Regions from separate parts of the Ensifer sp. EB106-05-01-XG146 genome, predicted to be linked through region 3. Evidence: riboswitches for the same ligand, from Rfam matches in the RefSeq annotation. Region 3 holds a riboswitch; each other region holds the start of a gene.

Region 1 (3,269 bases), on a different contig from region 3:
CATGGACCGCACTGGTCGGGCTGATTTTGCCCGACGTATTGGCACTGGGCGCGGCCAGTGGTCGCCCGAAGTGAGCGATTACCCGGCGCGAGAAACCGTCGGGCATGCGGATGCCGAGCGTGTCGAGGCCGGCGGACGCCAGCGCATGAACCGTGCTGTCGGCGCGCTGCCGAAGGATCAGCGTCAGCGGGCCGGGCCAGAAGGCTTCGGCCAGCTGCCTCGAAATCGGATCGAAATGCACATGGGCTTCGGCCATCGCCATGTCGGAAACATGCGAGATCAGCGGATTGAAGCGCGGGCGCCCCTTCATCTCGTAGATGCGACTGATCGCATCGGGATTGGTAGCGTCGGCGGCAAGGCCGTAGACCGTCTCGGTCGGAATGGCGACCGGCTCGCCTTCGGCAAGAACGGCGCAGGCGCGCGCGATCGCGCGGTCCGGTTCTCTATCCGTGTCGATGATCTCAGCCATGCCGTTTCCTTTCCGACGCTTCCTTAACGGACGCACCGGAAAAACAGAACGATTTTCTTTGAAGGAACCGGTTCGGCTCAGAGGCTGCGAATGATGCGACGCAACGCGTCATCCTTGGCGCCAAGCATCAGTACGTTTTTCAGCGCGACCTTGGGATCATCTGTGCGAAACAGCAGCCCGTTGTCACGAAAGTTGCGGTTGATGACCATTTGCCCGGCTTGGGCGCCCGGTTCGATGGCGACGGCGAAGTACATGCGTGAATAGCCGGGCTGGATACTCTCGAAAAAATGCGTCTCGTCGCCCAGGTTGCAGAAGAAGTTGGCGAAGTAGAAGGACCAGGTGATGTCCTTGGAGGGAGTAACCGGCGTACGCGCCGCCGTCACGTGACAGTAGCCGAGATGCGGCCGGCCGACGAGCGTGCGGTGGAAGATCATCTTCGGGAACTGGATCGAGTTGTGGAACCCGTTGATCCGCTTATGGGTCGTGTCGCCGGCGGTGCTGAGCTTCTTGCCCGTCCTGTCTGCGACTTCCTCATAGCTCAAATACCGGCGTTCGCTCGGCAACCATTGCCTGCGGTTGATCCGGCCCGTGCGCAGGAATTCGGTATGAACCGCCACCTTCGGCGGGATTGTCGGCAGCTTCTCGGCTGTCGCGTCGTAGTATCTCAACTTTGCCATGATCGTCAGCGCGCCATCTGCCTGCCTGCAGGACCTCTCTCGTCCGCCGGCTAGGCTAGCGGCTCATGGTTAATGAATGATTTCGTCCTGGCTGCATCATTAGCGTTCTCTATCTGACGCGATGTCGCAAACGGGCGAAGCCCTCCCGCATCTGCGCCGACCGCGCCGCAAAAGTCGGCAATTGCCCAAGATGTGATCTATCTATATGTTTGCAATGTAAAAATTCTAAGACGGTGGCCTTTTGTGGCGGTTTTTTCCGTGTCGTCATTCTGGAATTGGATGTCGCTATCGGGCAGCTGCCAAGGTGACTTCCGCGATTACATATCCTTACTCAAGGTGCCGTCTTCGAAGGGAAGATGGAGAATTGGGAAGCCGGTCAAATCCCGGCGCTGCCCCCGCAACGGTGGTGGAGCGAAAACCTCGGCAAAGGCCACTGGACGGTTCGTCCGGGAAGGCGCCGGGCAGGTCCGAAAGGACGGCTCCTGAGCCCGGAAACCAGCCTTGACGGACATAACCGTAACGGGTTGCGGCGGGCAGCCGGATCGGAGCCTCAAACGCATGGGCGTGCGCCCGTGCGGGTTCCTGTCCTGCCTCTCCGAAACATGGCGCATGAGGACAGGACATGGACACCAGAAACGATATGCTTCGAAAGCTGAAGGGCAGGCAGGACGGCTACAGCCTCGACCGGGCCTTTTACATCGATCCCGACTACTACAGGCAGGATCTGGAAAACATCTGGTACAAGGATTGGCTGTTTATCGGCCATGACTGCGAGATCCCGCGGGCCGGCAATTACTTCACCGTCCAGGTCGGCGACTACCCCGTTGTCATCACCCGCGACCGCCAGGGCGCCATCCGGGCGCTGCACAATTCCTGCCGCCACCGCGGCTCGCGCGTCTGCACGCAGGCGAAAGGCTCGTCGGCAAAGCTTGTCTGTCCCTATCACCAGTGGACCTACGAACTCGACGGCTCGCTGCTCTTTGCCCGGCAGATGGGAGAGGATTTCGACAAGGCCGCCCACAGTCTGAAGCCGATCCATTGCGAAACGGTCGGCGGCTACATCTTCATCAACCTGTCGGAAAAGCCGATGGATTTCACGACGTTCCGCGACATGGCCTTGCCCTATCTTGCGCCGCATCGGCTCGGCGAAACCAAGGTCGCGTTCGAAAGCACCATCATCGAGAAGGGCAACTGGAAGCTCGTCTGGGAAAACAACCGCGAATGCTACCATTGCGCCGCCAATCATCCGGAACTCTGCCGCACCTATCCTGAGGCGCCGACGGCGACCGGGGTGCAGGGCGCCAAGGATGATCCTGTGATCGCCGAACATTGGGCGAAGTGCGAGGCCGAGGGCCTGCCGAGCGAATTTAAGATGTCGCCGACCGGTCAGTTCCGCGCCGCCCGCATGCCGCTTGTCGACAATGCCGAAAGCTACACCATGTCGGGCGCCCGCGCCGTCAGGCGGGCCCTGTCCGCCGACGTCTCCCAGAGCCAGATCGGCACGCTCTTGATGTTCCACTATCCCACCACCTGGAACCATGTGCTCGCCGACCACGCCATCACCTTCCGGGTGCTGCCGCTCGGGCCCGAACTGACTCAGGTGACGACGAAGTGGCTCGTCAACAAGGATGCGGTCGAAGGCGTCGACTACAATCTAGATGAACTGACGCATGTCTGGACCGAGACCAACGACCAGGACCGTCAGATCGTCGAGGAAAATGCCTTCGGCATCCGCTCACCGGCCTATGAGCCCGGTCCCTATTCGCCCGAGCACGAGGGTGGCGTGATGCAGTTCGTCGAGTGGTACTGCAAGTTCATGGAGCAGCGCCTTGCCGGCGACGCGGCTCCGCTTTCAAGGGTCGCCTGACATGCAGATGGCCTCTTCGTTTCACCATTTCGACGCGCTCCACGTCTGGATCGACCGGCAGCAGATGCTCGAATGCACATCGGCGGTCGTCGAGACCGCCGATGTCATGACCTTCACCTTCCGGGCCGAAAAGCCCGCCTGGTTTCGCTATCTGCCCGGGCAATTCGTGACCCTCGAACTGCCCGTCGCCGACGAGCCAGTGATGCGCACCTACACCCTGTCGTCGACGCCCTCGCGGCCGCTGTCGATCGCCGTG
Region 2 (3,269 bases), on a different contig from region 3:
TCGACGGCGGCGACCCCGACACTTGCTACGGCCTCAACAGCCTGATCGCCGAGATGGAAGACAATCTGCGCATGCTGAAGTCCGAGCGCGAGCAGATCGTCGCCGGCGGCAGCGACGACAGCCGGCGACGCATCCTCGCCGCGCTGGAGATCAACGGTTGCTATGGCGACCGCGAGGAGTTCGCAAGCGTGGAACCGGACGTGCCGGAAAGCCACCGCAACATCGTTGCCGACCTGCCGCCGGAAGACGCCTACGGCCCGATGCTCGGCCGAGGCGAAGACGGCTACGCGCCGCAGGAGCGCTACTATAGCGGCACGCTCAGAACCATGTGCGTGCGCACCTGCGACGGCGCCTTTTTCCCGGTTTCTTCGGATGCGACGCCGGCCGATTTCCCGCGCGACGAGCAGGCCTGTCGGGCGCGCTGCCCGGGGGCTGAGACCGAGCTCTATTTTCACGACCTCAACACGGAAGAGAGCGACAAGATGGTCTCGGCCGTGACCGGCCGTCCCTATACCGAAATGCCCAACGCCTTTGCCTATCGCACCCGCGCCGTCGGAAAACCCGGCCAGTGCGGCTGCCAGATACCCCAGACCGCCTCGACCACACCGAAGGCAAACGGAACGAAGATCGGTGACGACCAGTCGTCGATCATCGTCATCGAGACCAAGAAGCCGGAAGCGGCGAGCAATACCGCCAAGGCGCCGGCCGAAGAGCGGCCTTACGATCCGTCGAAGAACAAGGTTCGCGTCGTCGGCCCGACCTACCTGCCGCAGGAAGAAACCGCCATCGACCTCAAGCATCCGAAGGGACCGGCCTATCAGCCGGTCCAGAATTGATCGGACGAGGCCTTACGCCTTCTCCTTGCTGCGTCCCCATCCGTCTTCGAAAACCAGCTCGTCGAGCGGCAGGCGCTGGCGCCAGCCCTTCACGGCGAGTTCCGGCTGCTGATAGAGGCGATCGACATAGCCGAGGCAGAGCCAGGCAACGATCTCGATATGATCTGGGATGCCGAGAATCGCCTTGATCTCGGCCTCGTGGAAAATGCTCACCCAGCCGACGCCCACCCCTTCGGCCCGCGCCGCAAGCCAGAGGTTTTGCACGGCGCAGACGGTGGAATAGACGTCCATCTGCGGATTGTGGGTGCGCCCGAGTACGACGGCACCGCCGCGCGTGCGGTCGCAGGTGACACAGATGCTGAGCGGCGCCTTGCGGATGCCTTCCAGCTTCAGCGCACGGTACTTGGCCTGTTGTTCCGCCTCGAACATCAGCGCGGCCTCGTCATTGGCGCGGCGAAACGCCTGCCAGACGCGCTCACGCGTTTCTTCCGCCCGCACCAGCACGAAGTTCCACGGCTGCATGAAGCCCACGGACGGGGCGCTGTGCGCAGCGGCCAGCAGGCGCCCGATCAGATCATCCGGCAATGGCGCGGGCAGGAATTCATCGCGCACGTCGCGACGTGTCTCGATGGCACGGTAGACGGCCTCCCGCTCTGGCAGCGAAAAGGCGCCGGCAGCCGCAAGGCCGCCCTTCGGTTCAGTCAGCATCGTTCGATCCCCAACAATGCGAAAACCTCCCGCCGTCCACGCGGGGTTCGGTCTATCTCGCCAGGCCGGTCTTCTGACTTCGGTTCAACCGATCACCTCGCCTTCCCAGATCGATTGAAGATCCAGTGGCAAAACCTTGAATCAACTCAAGGCTCTCTTAGAGGCGATCGTCCCCGTCACAGCGTTGGGCACGTTCCGGAATGACACCGGATTCCCGATTCTCCCGCTTTCGCGGGCACCTGACGACGGCACTAAGTGCACAGCCGTTTGAGAAAGACAAGCGCGCCAACCCGGTCGAGACATGGCGCGCCACTTTCCGCCGGCTACTGTCGAGCTTAGTCGTTTGCCTCCGCCTCAAAGCGGAGCGACCGGATGCGGCGAGTCGTCATAGGCGCCCCAGACCGACTGATCGAAGCAAATCACCGATCCGGTTATCAGCCCGGACTCGGCCGACGACAGATAGGCGCAGGCCCGCGCCACTTCAGCCGGATCGACGAGCCGACCGAAAGGCTGGTCGGCCGCCACCTTTTCGAGCCAATCGGCAGCCGCGCCATGAAACTCGCGCTGGATGCGGTCTTCGCCTTCGGACGCCATCCAGCCGATATTCAGCCCGTTGACGCGAATGCGGTTGCGAAGAAGCGCATAGGCCGTGTTTTTGGTCAGCGTTTCGAGCGCGCCTTTCGACGAACAATAGGCGGCAATGAACGGCTGGCCGGCCATCGCCGACATCGAGCCGATGTTGACGATCGTGCCCTCGGTCTTCTCCCGCCGCATGATCTTCACCGCCTCCTGCATCAGGAAGAACGGCGCGCGCACATTGGTCGCGAACATGCGGTCGAAGAGTTCGGGCGTGGTGTCGAGGATCGTGCCACGGTCGGTGATAGCTGCGGCGTTGACCAGCGCATCGACCCGTCCGAATTCCGCGTCGCAAGCGGCGACCACCTTGCGGGCGTCCTCTACTTTTTCCAGATCGGCCTCGACATAGACGACTTTCGCGCCGCTTGCCTTGCCGATCTGCTCGGCCTTCGCCCGCCCCTTGGCGGCGTTGCGGCCGCAGATGACGATGCCTTCAGCGCCGCGCTCGGCGAAAAGGCCAGCAATCGTCGCGCCCAGTCCCTGCGTACCACCGGTGACGATGGCGATCTTGCCTTGCAATTGTCCACTCATCGAATTCCTCCCTCGGAAATGATCGTTTGAAACGGCTGCGGCTCCCGGCTGAAACACACCGGGAGCCTGTCAAATTGTAACTCGCTCGTCAGCTCAGCTTGCGCTTCGCCTGCGCCTCCAGCACCGAGAGAAACTCTTGTTCGCCCGTCCCCGCAGTGAGAGCCTCGCGCATCAACTGCGCCTGCGTCTTCGGCGCCAACCCGCCGAGTGGCGGATCCCGGTCGAGATTGGTGGGGAACGAATAGCCCTCGGCACAGGAGGAGATCGCGTTGGCCGCTTCCGCCTGCGTCAGCGTCCCGCCCGCCAGCAAGGCCCGCAAGGCCGGATAGAGCGTCGCGCTCATGGTCAGTCGGTCAACGGTTTCCATTGCGCGACCGAAGGCCGAAGACACCTGCAGCAGGTTGGCCACGCGGCGGATATCCCGGGAGTGGTTGGTGCCGGCGGCATGGAAGAGCGCCGGGTTGAAGAAGACAACGTCGCCCTTTTCAAGGGGAAGCTGCACGTGGTGTGCGTCGAAATAGGCGCGGAATTCCGGCCGGTTGAGCGCCAGATAGCCCG
Region 3 (3,269 bases):
CCTGCCGAACCTCCGATGTCTGTGGGAAGGATCCGATCGTCGTTGTCGGGAAGAGCGGCAATGACAGCTTCTTCGCCTGCAGTGCCCGGCGGCCCGCGAACGGGGACTGCCGCTCGCTGTCCGCATCCGTCAGCGCTTTCAAGCGCCCGGCGACCAGAGGATCATGGATCCTGAGTGAGGTGAGCCTCGCCTGGGCGGACGCGATCGAGGCGGCGAAAACGTGCTCGGAAATGGCAAGCCCCGGCTCGAAGGCGCTGGCAAGCAGGCTGAGTTCGTCGAGTTTCTGCGTACCGAAGGCGAGCCAGGAGGAAAGTTCCGGATCAAGCGCACGCTCCAGCTCGAGATCGATCGGCACGTGCAGGAGTGAGCATGAAGGTGCGAGCTCGATGCGGTCGCGGCCGTGGGCCGAAGTCAGAGGCTGCAGCCGGCGGAACAGGCTGGCCAGATCGGTCCGCCAGATGTTGCGGCCGTCGATGACCCCGAGCGATAGGACCCGGTCCGCCGGAGCCGATTGGATGAGCGTGTCGATCTGCTGCGGCGCGCGCACGAGATCGACATGCAGTCCATCGACCGGCAGCGCCAACGCCGTTGCCGTGTTGTCGCCGATCGAGCCGAAATAGGTCGCCAGCATGATCTTGAGTCCGGGCACGTCGGTGTCGAACGTGCGATAGGCGAGGTCGAGGGCGCGACGAACCTTGTCCGCGAGATCGAGCGCCAGGCAAGGCTCGTCGATCTGTACCCAATCGGCGCCGGCGTCAGCAAGCTCCGCCAGGACCCTCACGTAAACGGGCAGGAGCCGTTCGATCAGATCGACCGGATCGAAGTCGCCGCCCTTCGATTTGCCGAGCTTCAGCAGTGTCACCGGGCCGATGAGCACCGGGCGTGTGCGATAGCCGAGGGCTTGAGCTTCCTGGAAGGCTTCCAGCGGCCGATTGTGGGTGAGCTCGAAGCGCTGATCCCTGTCGAACTCGGGCACCATGTAGTGATAGTTGGTGTCGAACCACTTTGTCATTTCGAGCGCGGGAGTGCCGCTGCTGCTTCCCGAATGGGTGCAGCCGGCGGCGCAGGGCGTTCCGGCCGAGCCGCGCGCCATGGCAAAATAGGTGTCGAGATCGACCGGGCCGCCCGTCCGGCCATAGGCCGGCGGGATTGCGCCGACAAGCACGGCGGCATCGAGCACGTGGTCGTAGAAGGAGAAGTCGTTGGAGGGGATGATGTCGATGCCGCGCGTTTTCTGCGCGGCCCAGTTTTCAGCGCGGAGCTTGGCTCCGGTATCGAGAAGTTCGCCGCGGCTGGCCTTTCCGGCCCAATAGCGTTCGAGCGCGAATTTCAATTCGCGACGGCGGCCGATGCGCGGGAAACCGAGATTGGCAGTCTTGATGGTCATTTCCTTACCCCGAAGGTTATGGGCAAGGCTTGAATGCGACGCAGCCGCGGCGCGAGAGCGATCCCGCGTCCTCAACGCGCCTCATCGGACACCCCGCCCGTGGACGTTGTTCATCGCGGCAGGTCTCCTGGCTTGCGGGTCGTCGCGGACCGTTCCGTCTTCCCGAGGCGTCTCCCTCAGTGACATCTTCGAACGGCCGCTCTCCGCTTACAGTTGCGGGGGCAGCTCCGGCATGGGCGCTTGTCTGGCGCCGCACCGAATTCCCTCTTAGCTCCGTCCCTCCAAAGGCGGGCGAAGAACCACGATGGGGCGACAATGCCCTGTCCCGAGCTTTTCGTCAATCGCATAAAGAAATGCTTATGTCTTTATTCTCTCCCGCCGCCGCCCGCGGCGAGACAATGGCAGGACGAGGTCTTTCCATTGCTTTCCGCTCACGGGACGGTTGCGGTTTGGTCGAAGCGTCCTCCTCCGGCCACTGCCACGGATCCGCCGCGTCGCCAACGCGCGCGCGGATATGCTCTTGATCTCGCGTCAGGCCGATATCCCGGAGTTGGAACTCGTTGAACGTGTCGATGGCAACCGGAGGGTTGAGGGTCTTATCGGCCCAGTTCAGGACATGGTAAATCGTTGATCGCACTGCGCTAAGCATTGCTATCCTCACTTCTTTCAAGGGCGTGTGTTCGCGAAAAAAAGTGAGGGTTTTTGCCGTTTCGCGCAAAGCGATTTCTCGCATGCTGGCATAAAGAATGCTTATCTCAGTTCCATGAGCAAGATTCCTCCCATGAGTGCGGTGCGCGCCTTTGAGGCCGCCGCCAGGCACCTGAGTTTCACCCGCGCCGCCGAAGAGCTCGGCATGACGCAGGCGGCCGTCAGCTATCAGATCCGGCTGTTGGAAGATCGCATCGGCGCGCCGCTGTTCGTTCGGCTTCCGCGCGAGGTGCGATTGACCGGCGCCGGGCGGCAGCTAGCGCCGAAGGTGACCGAAGCGATCGATCTCTTAGGGGCGGCTTTCTCGGAGATCGCCGACAAGACCGAACATCACCTGCACATCTCGGTGCTGCCAACCGTCGTGTCGAGCTGGCTCGGTCAGCGCCTCGCGTCGTTTCAGACCGCGCATCCCAACATCAGCATCAGGGTGCACATGTCGACCGAGTTGGTCGATTTCAAACGTGACGCCATCGATCTCGCGGTGCGCAGCGGCGCCGGCGACTGGCCGGGCAACGATGTCTTTCCCTTGTTTCCGCTCGATTACGTGCCTGTCTGCACGCCATCCTTCCTGGAAAAGTACCAGCTCAAGGAGCCCGCGGACGTTCTGAGAGTCCGGCGTTTCGGCAACGCCAGCTGGTGGCGGCGGTGGATGATCGAAACCGGCGTCGAGCCGCCGGCAAGCAATGGCACCGAATTGATCTTCGACGTGCAGGCGATGGATGTCGCCACAATCCTTGCGGATCACGGCATTGCGATTGCCGTCTCGACCTTCCTGATGGATGAACTGAAGAGCGGCAGGCTCATCCGGCCGTTCGAGCATGTGGTGCGCGACGGCCGCGCCTATTGGCTCGTCTATCCGCAAAGCACCAGGCGGCAGAAGAAGATCCAGGCCTTTCGCGACTGGGTCGTCGCCGAGGCCGATGCGTCGAACGCCATGCTTTCGACCGTGATGGAGCAATCCTGTCCGGCGTCGCGTCGGACCGACCGCGGCGCAATGTAGAGACACAACGGGGCCTACTCGGCCCGTCGGTCTTCTGAAGATGACGCTTTCATGGAGAAACTGAAAATCAGCTGAGAACGGCTGTTACCAAACTGACATGGCGGCTCCCTAAAGACTGCGGCCAACCGCAGAGAAGGAAAGTATCAGCCCTCCGACGCGGATACCGCAAGCCAT

What was found. Region 3 has a riboswitch for cobalamin ahead of metE (5-methyltetrahydropteroyltriglutamate--homocysteine S-methyltransferase). Riboswitches for the same ligand answer to the same signal wherever they lie in the genome.
Region 1: linked by a shared signal. The riboswitch ahead of AC3WVQ_RS02605 (aromatic ring-hydroxylating oxygenase subunit alpha) and the one ahead of metE (5-methyltetrahydropteroyltriglutamate--homocysteine S-methyltransferase) in region 3 are both predicted to bind cobalamin.
Region 2: linked by a shared signal. The riboswitch ahead of bluB (5,6-dimethylbenzimidazole synthase) and the one ahead of metE (5-methyltetrahydropteroyltriglutamate--homocysteine S-methyltransferase) in region 3 are both predicted to bind cobalamin.

Annotation. Positions count from the first base shown of each region.
Region 1 covers NZ_JBYTDX010000001.1:559,563-562,831, forward strand. Annotated here, with positions in the region: gene AC3WVQ_RS02595 (L-threonylcarbamoyladenylate synthase) at 1-469, opposite strand, end outside; gene AC3WVQ_RS02600 (DUF6656 family protein) at 547-1,146, opposite strand; cobalamin riboswitch at 1,464-1,664, shown strand; gene AC3WVQ_RS02605 (aromatic ring-hydroxylating oxygenase subunit alpha) at 1,769-3,013, shown strand; gene AC3WVQ_RS02610 (FAD-binding oxidoreductase) at 3,015-3,269, shown strand, end outside.
Region 2 covers NZ_JBYTDX010000001.1:1,706,257-1,709,525, forward strand. Annotated here, with positions in the region: gene AC3WVQ_RS08390 (DUF2865 domain-containing protein) at 1-836, shown strand, start outside; gene bluB (5,6-dimethylbenzimidazole synthase) at 849-1,544, opposite strand; cobalamin riboswitch at 1,591-1,802, opposite strand; gene AC3WVQ_RS08400 (SDR family oxidoreductase) at 1,899-2,711, opposite strand; gene AC3WVQ_RS08405 (phytanoyl-CoA dioxygenase family protein) at 2,800-3,269, opposite strand, start outside.
Region 3 covers NZ_JBYTDX010000002.1:1,594,973-1,598,241, reverse strand. Annotated here, with positions in the region: gene metE (5-methyltetrahydropteroyltriglutamate--homocysteine S-methyltransferase) at 1-1,387, opposite strand, end outside; cobalamin riboswitch at 1,488-1,706, opposite strand; gene AC3WVQ_RS27375 (hypothetical protein) at 1,725-2,105, opposite strand; gene AC3WVQ_RS27370 (LysR substrate-binding domain-containing protein) at 2,169-3,095, shown strand.